DNA from 2 places in the Microbacterium koreense genome. Region 1 is predicted to be linked to the other one. Evidence: predicted binding sites of a transcription regulator. Region 1 holds the regulator's gene; the other holds the start of a gene.
What was found. The regulator HrcA, encoded in region 1, represses chaperone genes, less so after heat shock. The targets are predictions, from matches to a motif close to TTNGCACTCGNNNNNNNCGAGTGCNAA.
Positions count from the first base shown of each region.

Region 2: the regulator HrcA is predicted to act here: its motif matches at 4,127-4,153, upstream of ACFQZV_RS01100 (Hsp20/alpha crystallin family protein).

Region 1 covers NZ_JBHTIM010000001.1:1,948,346-1,954,524, reverse strand. The annotation lists gene ybeY (rRNA maturation RNase YbeY) at 1-235, opposite strand, end outside; gene ACFQZV_RS09160 (PhoH family protein) at 232-1,260, opposite strand; gene ACFQZV_RS09155 (HIT domain-containing protein) at 1,307-1,654, opposite strand; gene ACFQZV_RS09150 (16S rRNA (uracil(1498)-N(3))-methyltransferase) at 1,703-2,434, opposite strand; gene dnaJ (molecular chaperone DnaJ) at 2,437-3,546, opposite strand; gene hrcA (heat-inducible transcriptional repressor HrcA) at 3,604-4,644, opposite strand; gene hemW (radical SAM family heme chaperone HemW) at 4,722-5,939, opposite strand; gene ACFQZV_RS09130 (DUF1990 family protein) at 5,941-6,179, opposite strand, start outside.
Region 2 covers NZ_JBHTIM010000001.1:254,828-261,006, forward strand. The annotation lists gene ACFQZV_RS01080 (LacI family DNA-binding transcriptional regulator) at 1-82, opposite strand, end outside; gene galT (galactose-1-phosphate uridylyltransferase) at 186-1,313, shown strand; gene galK (galactokinase) at 1,310-2,470, shown strand; gene ACFQZV_RS01095 (alpha/beta fold hydrolase) at 2,684-3,523, shown strand; gene ACFQZV_RS01100 (Hsp20/alpha crystallin family protein) at 3,619-4,065, opposite strand; gene ACFQZV_RS01105 (carboxylesterase/lipase family protein) at 4,217-5,686, shown strand; gene mtnK (S-methyl-5-thioribose kinase) at 5,759-6,179, opposite strand, start outside.

The DNA of each region.
Region 1 (6,179 bases):
GTGACTCCTCCGTCCCGGGTCGGAGCTCGTCCATCGGAAAACTCAACACGTCGGTCGGTCCGGGCTCGTCCATCCACTGCAAATGCAGGGCCTCCATCGCACCCTCGTCGACCAGCAGCAACGCCACGTCGGCATCCGGGCTCACGTGCAGCTCGGCGAGGTTGTGGTCGACCAGGCGCAAGAGGACCGTCTCGTCGACCGGCACGCCGGATTCGTTGCCGATCTCGATCGTCATGAACGTCCTCGCTTCGGGAGTCGGTCGCGGGGCCCGGATGGGCGTGACCCGCCCCGGCGTTCGGCGCGGTTGGCCAGTTCGCTGGCTTCATCGCGCTCGCGCCGCGCGGCCATCCGCCGCTCGTCGTACTCGCTGTAGGCGTCGACGATCCGCCCGACGAGCGTGTGTCGGACGACGTCATCACTCGTCAGGGTCGCGAAGTGGATGTCGTCGATGTCCTTCAGCACTCGCGTGACCAGTCGCAAGCCCGACGCACCTTCCGGCAGATCGATCTGCGTGATGTCGCCGGTGACCACCATGCGGGTACCGAACCCCAGACGAGTGAGGAACATCTTCATCTGCTCGGGCGTGGTGTTCTGAGCCTCGTCGAGGACGACGAACGAGTCGTTGAGCGTCCTGCCACGCATATACGCGAGCGGCGCGACCTCGATCGTCCCGGTCGCCATGAGTTTCGGGACGAGGTCGGGGTCCATCATCTCGTTGAGTGCGTCGTACAGCGGCCGCAGGTAGGGGTCGATCTTGTCGGTGAGGGTTCCCGGCAAGAATCCCAGCCGCTCCCCCGCCTCGATCGCGGGACGGCTGAGGATGATGCGGCTGACTTCCTTGCGCTGCAGCGCCTGGACGGCCTTCGCCATCGCCAGGTAGGTCTTGCCGGTTCCGGCAGGACCGATGCCGAAGACGATGGTGTTCTCCTCCATCGCGTCGACATAGGCCTTCTGCCCCAGCGTCTTGGGGCGGATGACCTTGCCCCGCGATGACAGGATCGCCTCGCCGAGCACCTCGGAGGGGCGCAGGCCCGCATCCGTTCGAAGGATCCGACTCGACGACGTGACATCCGCCGGCTCCAGGCGCTGGCCCGCCGCGGTCATGGCGAGCAGCTCGTCGACCAATCCCCGCGCGGCGGTGACGGCATCCGGCTCGCCCGTCAAGGTGATCTCATTGCCTCGCACATGCACGTCCACCGCGGGGTGCTCACGTTCCACCACGCGCAGGAGACGATCCTGGGGGCCGAGAAGCTGCACCATTGCAACCCCGTCCGCGAAGACGCGCTCCGTCGTCGTCTCGGCCTCGTCAGCCACCGACACTCCCCTCGTCAAGGCCGCCGGCCAGCACGTGCGCGTGCACGTGGAAGACGGTCTGCCCGGCGCCGGCGCCGGTGTTGAACACCAGCCGGAAGTCACCGTCGGCATGCTCGGATGCGAGAGTCCGTGCCATGTCGACCATCTCGGTCAGAAGCGCCGGATCTGCCGCCGCGAGTTCGGTGACATCGCGGTATGCCTCTGTCTTCGGGATCACGAGCAGATGGACGGGCGCCCGCGGCGCGATGTCGCGGATCGCGAAGACATTGTCGGTCTGCGCGAGGATTTCCGAAGGGATCTCACCGCGCAGGATGCGGGTGAACACCGATGCGTCGCTCATCGTCCCAGTCTAGCCAGCGGTGTTCCCCACCAGCCCGGTGCCCGGCGGTCACCAGCGGCCGAGCCGCACATTCACGACCGACAGTGCGGCGGGCCCCGCGGTCGAGGTCCGCAGGACTGTCGACCCGAGGCGCACAGCCGCCGCACCGGCCTCGGTGAGCTCTGCAACCTCGGCGTCGGTGATCCCACCCTCCGGCCCCACCACCACCACGATCTCACGGGCATCGGCGACATCGATATCGGTCAGCGCCGTCTCTGCATCCGGGTCGAGCACGAGGACGACGGACGCCGCCGCCCGCGCGGCGAGGTCCTTCGTCTTCACCGGGTCGGCCACGGACGGCACCCACGCGCGATGCGCTTGCTTGGCCGCCTCCCGGACGATCGCCGACCAGCGAGCCACGCCCTTGGCGGCCTTGGCGGCATCCCACCTGCTGACGCTGCGCGCGGCCTGCCACGGCAGGATCTCGTCGACGCCGAGTTCAGTGGCTGCCTGCACCGCGAGTTCGTCGCGGTCGCCCTTGGCGAGTGCTTGCGCAAGCACAAGCCGCGGCGCAGCCGCCTTCTCCTCACGACGTCGCTGGATCTGGACGACCACTTCGCGCGGTGAGACGGATATGCACTCCCCGGTGACGACGACACCCCGACCGTCACCGACCGTCACCGTCTCTCCGACACGGACACGGCGCACGGCCGCAGCATGATGGGCTTCGGAGCCCGTCAAGTGCACGTCGTCGCCGGGCTGCGCCGTCACCGGCGCGTCGAGCAAGAAGTGCAGCGCCACGGTCAGCCGCGGAAGCGATCGCGGAGCTTCGCGAACAGCCCCTGGTGGAACTCGGCGAGCTTGGGCCCGGGCGCCTTCGTCCGCTTGGCGAAGTCTTCGATGAGGGCGCGTTCCTTACCGTCGAGTCGCGTCGGCGTCACGACGTGCACTCCGACCTTCAGATCACCCCGTTGGGTTCCGCGCAGCGGCGTGATGCCGCGCCCCTTGATCGTGAGCACGTCGCCGCCCTGCACCCCCGGGCGGATCTCCAGGTCGACCGGGCCGTCGAGGGATTCGATCGTCGTGGTGGCCCCGAGGATCGCGTCCGGCATCGACACGTCCAATGTCGCGAGGATGTCGTCGCCGTCGCGGCTGAAGACGGGGTCGGGCGAGACGGAGACCTCGACGTACAGGTCACCGTTCGGGCCGCCTGCGGGGCCGACCTCACCGGATCCGGGCAACTGCAGGCGCAGCCCGCTCTCCACACCGGCGGGGATGTCGAGCGAGACCGTGCGCCGCGAGCGGACACGCCCCTGACCCTGACACGTCGCGCAAGGGTAGGGAATGGTCGTGCCGTAGCCGTGGCACACATTGCAGGGCTGAGTCGTCACGACGTTGCCGAGGAGGCTGCGCACCTGGCGCTGCACGTGACCGGTGCCGTGACAGATGTCGCACGCGACCGGCGAGGTGCCGGGCTGACAGCACGAGCCCTCGCACGTCTCGCACACGACAGCAGTGTCGACGTCGATGTCGCGATGCACGCCGAAGACGACGTCCTTGAGATCGAGGGTCACCCGCACGAGGGCATCCTCACCCCGCTCGCGCCGCGAACGCGGGCGGGCGCCGCGACCGCCTCCTCCTCCACCGAAGAAGGTCTCGAAAATGTCACCGAAGCCACCGAAGCCGGCTCCGCCGAAGGGCGACTCGTCGCCGCCGCGGTCGTAGCGCGCACGCTGTTCCGGGTCGCTCAGCACGTCGTAGGCGTGAGTCACGAGCTTGAAGCGTTCAGAGGCGTCCTCACCCGGGTTCACGTCGGGGTGCAGTTCGCGTGCGAGGCGTCGATACGCCTTCTTGATCTCTTCGGGTGTCGCCTCTCGCGAGACACCGAGGACCTCATAGTGGTCAGCAGCCACAATCGCCTTCCCGTCCGCGCCGAGGCGCAGAGTCGTATCTTCGTCGCCGGTTCCGCCTCAGCGGCCGGCCTCGTCTTCTTCGAGCAGCCGCGTGAGGTAACGGGCGACAGCCCGCACCGCGGCGAGGTTCGTGGGGTAGTCCATGCGGGTCGGGCCGAGCACTCCGACGCGCGCCCGCGCGCCCGTCGCGTCGTAATCGCTGGCGACGACGGATGCCTCGGTGAGGCCGAACTGTTCGTTCTCGCGGCCGATGCTGGCGGCGAGGCCCTGATCGTCGGGCACCATCTCGCTCATCAGCTTGAGCAGTGTGACCTGCTCTTCGATCGCCTCGAGCAGCGGGTAGATGCTTCCGCGGAAATCCGACTCGCTGCGGGCGAGGTTGGCGGAGCCTGCCAGCACGAGTTTGTCCTGGCGGAACTCGTCGAGCTCTTCGACCACCACCTGCGCGAGCGTTGTGAGCGCTTCGGGCAGCGGGCCCGGATCGGGCGCGAGCGATGCGAGGTGACTCTCGGCGCGCTGCATGCCTTTGCGGACGGTCCGGCCGACGAAGAGGGATCCGAGTTCTGCGCGGATCCGCGCGAGGTCGGCGTCGTCGAACTCGTGGCGGACGATCGTGAGGCGCTGGGAGACCCGCCCTGTGTCGGTGACGACCACGACCAGCATCCGGCCGCCACCGAGCTGAACGAGTTCGACGTGGGTCACCGTGGCTCGCGCGAACGACGGATACTGCACGATCGCCACCTGACCGGTGAGCCGCGTGAGTCCACGCACGGTGCGCATGAGCAGGTCGTCGAGGTCACCGGAGCCATCGAGCAACGCCGCGATCGCGTTGCGTTGCGAACCGCTGAGCGGGCGCAGTTCAGCGAGGTGGTCGACGAAGACGCGATACCCCTTGTCGGTCGGCACCCGACCCGACGAGGTGTGCGGCGCGGCGATCAGGTCCTCATCTTCGAGTTGCGCCATGTCGTTGCGGATCGTCGCGGCCGACACCCCGAACGCGTGGCGTTCGACGATCGCTTTACTCCCGACCGGCTCGCGCGTGTCGACGTAGTCCTGCACGATCGCCTGGAGAACCTGGAGCCCTCGCTCGCTGACCATGTCGCCTCCCCACGCTGCTGGCACTCGACTGACCGGAGTGCCAATTCTAGCCGATCGTGCCGGCGGGCGCCGCGCGATCAGCCGGTGAGCCGTCGCACCACCGCATCCGCGAGGAGCCGTCCCCGCCGTGTCAGCACGATTCGTCCGCGAAACGCATCGCCGGGTTCCACGAGCCCGTCGGCGATGAGTCCGGCGACGGCATGACGACCGGCATCCGTCACTTCGGAGACCGCGAGCCCCTCGCGGACGCGGCTGCGCAGGAGCACGTTCTCGAGGTCGCGAGCGGTGGCATCGGGCCGCTCGCGGCCCGCGGCCGGCGACTCCCCCGCCGCCAGGCGCTGGGCGTAGGCCGCGGGGTGTTTGACGTTCCAGAAGCGCGTTCCGGCGATGTGGCTGTGCGCGCCGGGGCCGAAACCCCACCAGTCGGCGCCCGTCCAGTACGAGAGATTGTGACGCGAACGATGCTGCATGCCGCGCGCCCAGTTCGACACCTCGTACCAGTCGTACCCAGCGGCGGCCAGTTCGTCGTCGACGAGCTCGTACATGTCCGCCTGGAGATCATCGTCGGGTGCGGGCAGCTCGCCCCGGCGAATGCGACGCTCGAGCTTGGTCCCCTCTTCGATGATGAGCGCGTACGCCGACAGGTGGTCGGGCTCCAGCTCCACCGCCGACTTCACGGAGGTGGTCCAGTCTTCGAGACTTTCACCGGGTGCGCCGTAGATCAGGTCGAGACTGACAGACAGCCCGGCCGCCCGCGCGGACGCAACGGCCGTGGCGACGTTCGCGGGATCGTGGGTGCGATCGAGCGTGGCCAAGACCTGCGGGACGGCCGACTGCATCCCGATCGACAGCCGAGTGACACCGGATGCGGCGAGCTGCTGCGCGATCGCATCCGTCACCGTGTCGGGGTTCGCCTCGACAGTCACCTCGACGTCGTCTGTGACGCCGAACGCCTCCCGCACGCCTGCCAGCATCCGAATCAGGTCGTCTCCGGGAAGGAGAGTCGGCGTCCCACCCCCGAAGAACACCGTCGCCGCCTGTCGCACCGGCCCCGCCTCGCCGAGGACCGTCCGCGCGAGGGCGACCTCGTCGAGGAGCGTGTCGGCGTAGGTGTCGCGCCGTGCGCCCCGCAATTCCGACGCCGTGTAGGTGTTGAAGTCGCAGTATCCGCACCGCACGCTGCAGAACGGCACGTGCAGGTACACCCCGAAGGGGACGCGGTCATCGATCACCGTGGCCGTCGGCAGTCTTCCGTTGCGCGGTGCCGCCTCACCGATCGGCAGTGCGCCGGCCATATCAGGCGGGCGCCGTGTACAACGGCGAGATCGCGCGCAGGTACCGCACGAACAGCTCACGCCGACGACGTCGCACGAGGCCGGGGAACACGCGGTACGCGAGGGCGACCGGAGCGTCGAAAGCGCGCACGCTGAACCACACCTCGTCGTTGTCCAGCCAGTCGAGCATGAACGACTCTTCGCCGCTGACGACGGACCCGCCGACGGTGCCCAGGGCGAAGCCGATCCGGCGCGCCTCTT
Region 2 (6,179 bases), 1.7 Mb from region 1:
CCGGATCCACACGCGGACTCGCGTTGACAACGCGAGAAACGGTCTGACCGGACACACCGGCGCGGGCGGCGACATCCGCCATCGACGTTCGTCGTTCCTGCGCCACTCGCCGCCTCTTCCCACTCCGCCCTCGCCGGATGATGTTGACGTTATCACTGCTTGTCGCCTAGCGTGTTGACGTGAACATGCCCCCGATGACCCCGACGACCCTCGGCGCGGGCGTCGTCAAGCGCACGACGCGGCTCTCCGACGGTCGGGAACTCATCTACTTCGACGACCCCGGCTCTGAGCTTCCCGACGACCGCGGTTCCGACATCCGAGAACCCGCACCACGTCCCGCGACGGCGACCATGCGCCACGACGTCCTCACCGGCGACTGGGTCTCGGTTGCCGCCGCGCGACAGAACCGCGCGTTCCTTCCCCCCGCCGAACTCGATCCCCTCGCCCCGCAGACCTCGGCCAACCCGTCGGAGATCCCGTCGCGATACGACGTGGCGGTATTCGAGAACAAGTCGCCGTCCTTCGGGCCCGCCACCGGCGACCCCGCTCCGCTCGGCACCGCCGGCCTCGGCGCCGAGCGCCCCTCCGTCGGCCGATGCGAGGTCGTCTGCTTCAGCCCTGAGCACGAGGGATCGTTCGGCACGCAGACCCGAACACGCGCACGCACGGTGATCGAGGCGTGGGCCGACCGTACAGCTGCACTCTCGGCAGTGCCCGGCGTCGCACAGGTGTTCCCCTTCGAGAACCGCGGCGAGGCGATCGGCGTCACCCTCCCCCACCCCCACGGCCAGATCTACGCCTACCCCTACGTCACGCCGCGCACCCGCACGCTGCTCACCCAGATCGACGCCGAGGGCGTCGACCTCTTCGACCGCATCCTGGCTTTCGAGCGCCACTCCGAGCGCGTTGTGCTGCAGGGCGAGCACTGGACGGCCTTCGTCCCGTTCGCCGCGCGCTGGCCCGTCGAGGTGCACCTCTTGCCCCACCGTCAGGTCGCCGACTTCGCCGCGACGACCGACGCCGAGCGCGACGAGCTCGCACCGCTCTACCTGCGGCTGCTGCGCGGTGTCGATGCGCTGTACGACACCCCCACCCCGTACATCGCCGCCTGGCATCAGGCGCCGGTTGAAGAAGGCCGCGACACTGTGCGTCTGCACCTGCAGCTCACCTCCCCGCGGCGCGCGGCGGACAAGCTCAAATACCTCGCCGGGTCGGAGGCCGCGATGGGCGCCTGGATTGCCGACATCCCCCCGGAGGAACAGGCGAACCGGCTTCGGGACGCCCTCGCGCGGGTTCCGGAGGTCGACGCGTGAACGCCACGAGCGCCGCTCGCGCCCTCTTCGTGGAGGCCTTCTCCTCGACACCGATCGGCACCTGGTCGGCGCCGGGTCGAGTGAATCTCATCGGTGAGCACACGGACTACAACGACGGCTTCGTGCTCCCCTTCGCCATCCAGCACCGCACGGCGGTCTCCCTCGGGCTACGCGACGATGATCGCATCCGCGTCGTGTCCGCGCTGACCGGCGACACCGTCGAGGTCGCACTCCGCGCGCTCGACAGCCTCTTTCCCGCACAGCGCGACGAAGTACCCGACTGGGCGCGCTACCCGCTCGGCGTGGCGTGGGCGCTCGGCGCAGAGGGCCGTCGCGGGGTGGACCTGGCGTTCGCCTCGAACGTACCGATCGGCGCAGGCCTGTCGTCGTCGGCGGCCATCGAGAGCGCCACGGCCGCAGCACTCAACGACGTGTGGCAGCTCGGCCTCGACCGCTCCACGCTCGCCCGGGCAGGCCGACGGGCCGAGAACGACGCCGTCGGCGCGCCAACGGGAATCATGGATCAAATGGCGTCGATGACCGGACGCGCGGATGCCGCGATCTTCCTCGACTGTCGGACGCTGACTGCCGAACTGGTCGACCTCGGCTTCGTGGATGCCGGGCTCGAGCTCGTCGTGATCGACACCGGCGTCGCGCATGCGCACGCCAGCGGCGGATACGGCGACCGCCGCACTGCGTGCGAGCGAGGCGCGGCTGCACTCGGTGTCGCGGCTCTGCGCGATGTGAGGGTGGAGGATCTTCCCCGCGCCGCCGAACTTCTCGACAACGTGACCTTTCGGCGAGTGCGGCACATTGTGACCGAGAACCAGCGGGTGATCGACACGGTCCAGGTGCTGCGCAGCGAGGGGCCGCGGGCGATCGGCCCGCTGCTCGTCGCGTCGCATGCGTCGATGCGTGATGACTTCGAGATCTCGGTACCCGAGTTGGACACCGCCGTCGAGGCCTCCCTCGCTGCGGGTGCCCTCGGCGCACGCATGACCGGCGGCGGCTTCGGCGGCGCCGCGATCGCTCTGGTGGCCCGCGACGACGTCGACGCCGTGGTGGATGCCGCAACCGCCGCGTTCGCGGCATCCGGGTTCCGTGCACCCACCTGCTTCACCGTGGCACCGTCGGCGGGCGCCGCGCGCGACGACTGACGTCTTCCACCCGCAACCCCAGCGCCCGCCCGCAACCTTCGCCCCACGCCGCGAGAATTGATCGTGAGCGCGACACTCGCCCACAGTGGGCGATTCTCGCCGTGAAGAGCGAGTCTCGCTGGGCCGGACGGAGGCAACCCCTTCACTGCGTCGCGGCGACGGCGTAGCGTCGGAGGATGCCGGAAACACCCCCGGCGGAAAGGTCAGGCGAACGTGGCATACCTCACCGTCGGGACGGAGAACTCGGCCGACGTCGACATCTACTACACCGACCAGGGCAGCGGACAACCGGTCGTCCTCATCCACGGCTTTCCCCTGAACGGGGAGTCGTGGGGCAAGCAGCAGGCGGCACTGCTGGATGCCGGCTACCGCGTGATCGCCTACGACCGCCGCGGGTTCGGACAGTCGTCGAAGACCGGCGGCGGATACGACTACGACACGTTCGCAGCCGACCTTCACGCGCTCATGGAAGACCTCGACCTCACCGACACCGTGCTCGTCGGCTTCTCGATGGGCACGGGAGAGATCGCGCGCTATCTCTCCCGCTACGGCGCGGATCGCGTCGCGAAGGCGGCGTTTCTCGGTTCGCTCGAGCCCTACCTCCTGAAGACCGACGACAATCCCGACGGCGCGGGACCGCAGGAGTTCTTCGACGGGATAGCAGCCAGCGTCCGTGACGACCGATATGCGTTCGTCTCGGGCTTCTTCGGCGACTTCTACAATCTCGACGACACCCTCGGCTCGCGCATCTCGCAGGCGGCCGTGGATGCGAGCGTGCGCGTGGCGGGGTCGGCCGGCAACGCCGCGATCGCCGCCGCCCCCCTGACGTGGCCGACGGACTTCCGCGACGACATCCCGGCGATCACCGTGCCCGCGTTGATCCTTCACGGCACGGCGGACAACATTCTGCCGATCGATGTGACCGCCCGGCGGTTTCGCGACCTGCTGCCCTCGGCGGTGTACGTCGAGATCGAGGGGGCGCCGCACGGCCTGTTGTGGACGCACGGCGCAGAAGTGAACGAAGCACTTCTGGCCTTCCTCGCCACGCGCTGACGCCCCGCACTGACCGCGCCCGGCCACAGGCATCACCGTAGGCGCACAAGAAGGCCCAGCCGGTTCGATTCCGACTGGGCCTTCTCAGTAGTCGATTACTGCTCGACGGGCTGCGGTTCGCTCTCGCTCGCGCGCATCACCGAGCCGGCGTCGGTCGTGACGTCGATCTTGCGCGGCTTCGCCTTCTCGCTCACCGGGATCGTCACGCTCAGCACACCGTTGGTGTAGCTGGCCGAGATGCGCTCGGTGTCGATTCCCTGGCCGAGGTTGAGCTGGCGCAGGAACGACGCCGCCTCACGCTCGCGCGTGATCCACTTGACGCCGTCACCCGACGGCAGCGTGCGCTCGGCGCGGATGGTGAGCAGCTGGCCGTCGACGTCGACGTCGACCGAGCCCGGGTCGATCCCCGGAAGGTCGGCGGTGAGCACATAGTGGTCGCCGTCGCGGTACAGGTCCATCGGCATGCGGCGCGGTCCGCGGCGCTGGTCGAAGAGGCTCGTTGCGAGACGGTCGAGGTCACGGAACGGGTCATACGTCGCCATGGTGTCTCCTTGTGTCTGAGGCTTCGAAACTTGAGTTGCTTCGACTCAAGCAAGACTCAGATTAGCACTCTCGACCAGAGAGTGCTAATACCGTTTCGGCGAATTCTCAGGTGTGCGAAAGGATGGTCCCACTCGCACCAAGGAGGCCGTGATGTCTGCTGACAGCCCACCCCTCGTCGACACCGCGTCCGGCCGTGTACGTGGCGTGTGGCGTGGAGACTCGGCGGCGTTTCTCGGCATCCCCTTCGCCCAGCCGCCGGTCGGCGACCTGAGGTTCGCGGCCCCCGTGCCGGTCGAACGGTGGGAAGGGGTGCGCGACGCGGTCGAGTTCGGCGCCACCGCGCAGCGCGGCGACCCCGGCGAGACGCTCATCCCCGAGCCCTCCGTCGCGGGCGATTCCACGCTGAACGTCAATGTCTTCACTCCTGCCCCCGCAGACGACGCCCGACTTCCGGTCATGGTGTGGATCCACGGCGGCGGGTACACCGGCGGGTCCCCGGCGAGCCCCTGGTACGACGGCCGATCCTTCAACCGCGACGGCGTCGTCACGGTGACCGTGTCGTACCGCCTGGGATTCGACGGGTTCGGCCACATCGAGGGCGCACCGAGCAACCGCGCCGTGCGCGATTGGCTCGCAGCCCTCGAATGGGTACAGCGCAACATCGGAGCTTTCGGCGGGGACCCCGACCGGGTGACGATCGCCGGTCAATCCGCCGGCGGTGGCGCGGTGCTCACCCTTCTCGCGATGCCCGCCGCGCAGCATCTCTTCTCGGCCGTGTGGGCACTCTCTCCGGCGCTCGGCGACATCCCCGCCGAGCAGGCACGCACCGTGTCGGCGAAGTTGGCGAACCTCGCCGGTGTCGCCCCCACTCGAGCCGGATTCGCAGCGGTCAGCGAGGAGCGCCTGCATGCGCTCCAGCATGACGCCACGAACCCCCCACCGGCACGCCCGTGGGAGAAGGCACGGGAGCTCATCAGCCAAGGCTCGCCGTGGGGTCCGGTCATCGACGGAGACCTACTCCTCCGCGACACCGTGACATCGCTCGCCGCGGGCGTCGGCGCCGACAAACCTCTCGTCATCGGCAGCACCGACGACGAATTCACGACGATGACGGATGCGGCCAAGCACCCGCTCGGCCTCGTGCCGGCATCACTGGCTCTGGCAGTGGTCGCCCCCGACCCGCGCCGACGCAGGGACTACCTCGCCGCGAACACCGAGCAGCGGCGGAAGGGAACGGCGGCGGTCCTGGGGCGGTACGTGACAGACGCGGTCTTTCGCGTCACGGTGGTTCGGGTCGCCGATGCTCGCGGAGAAGCCCCGACCTGGGTGTACCGGTTCGCGTGGGCTTCACCGACCCGCGGCTGGGCGCTTCACTGCCTCGACGTCCCGTTCTGGTTCGACGTGCTCGACGCCGATGGCGTGACCCGACTTGCCGGACCGCAGCCGCCCCGCGCTCTCGCGAACGCGCTGCACGATGCGGCAACCGCGTTCGTCCGCACCCGCGCGCCCGGGTGGCTGGCGTGGTCCGGCGAACCGGGCACCGCACGCGTCTTCGGCGGGCCCGCTTCCCAGCCCGATGTGGCTCGCGACGCCTATGCGAGCGTGCTCGCCCTGGTGTGACGAGAGCGTGATGCGACGAGGGGGATGCCGCGATGGCCGCGGCATCCCCCTCGCTGTGTCACGTCAGCGCGATCACCCGAGGATCTGCGCGTCGAGCGTGTCGCGGATATCGCGCACGCCCGCGACCGAGTCCCATCGCGCAGCGAGCGCCCTCGCCGCGCTCAGGACCGCACGGGCCGCCGGCGCGCGCAACTCGGGATCGAGCGTCTCGATATCGGCCACCTTCGCCGCACCGACGATACGGCGCGCCATCTTGGCCGACGCGAACAGCGCTGCCTCGCGCAGGATCTCGGCCACCCGCCGCTCAGCGAAGTCGCGATTGAAGAGGTCACGTTCGAGCCAGCGCTCACTGAGGGCGAGATCCGTGTCGGCGAATCCTTGCCAGGTCTGGTCGATGAGTCCCAGTGCCCACGCCGCACGCTCGTCTTCTCCCAGCGCTCGGGCGCGCGCGGCCGCGAACGCGTAGTTCGCGAACAGAGCACCGAGGTCGAAC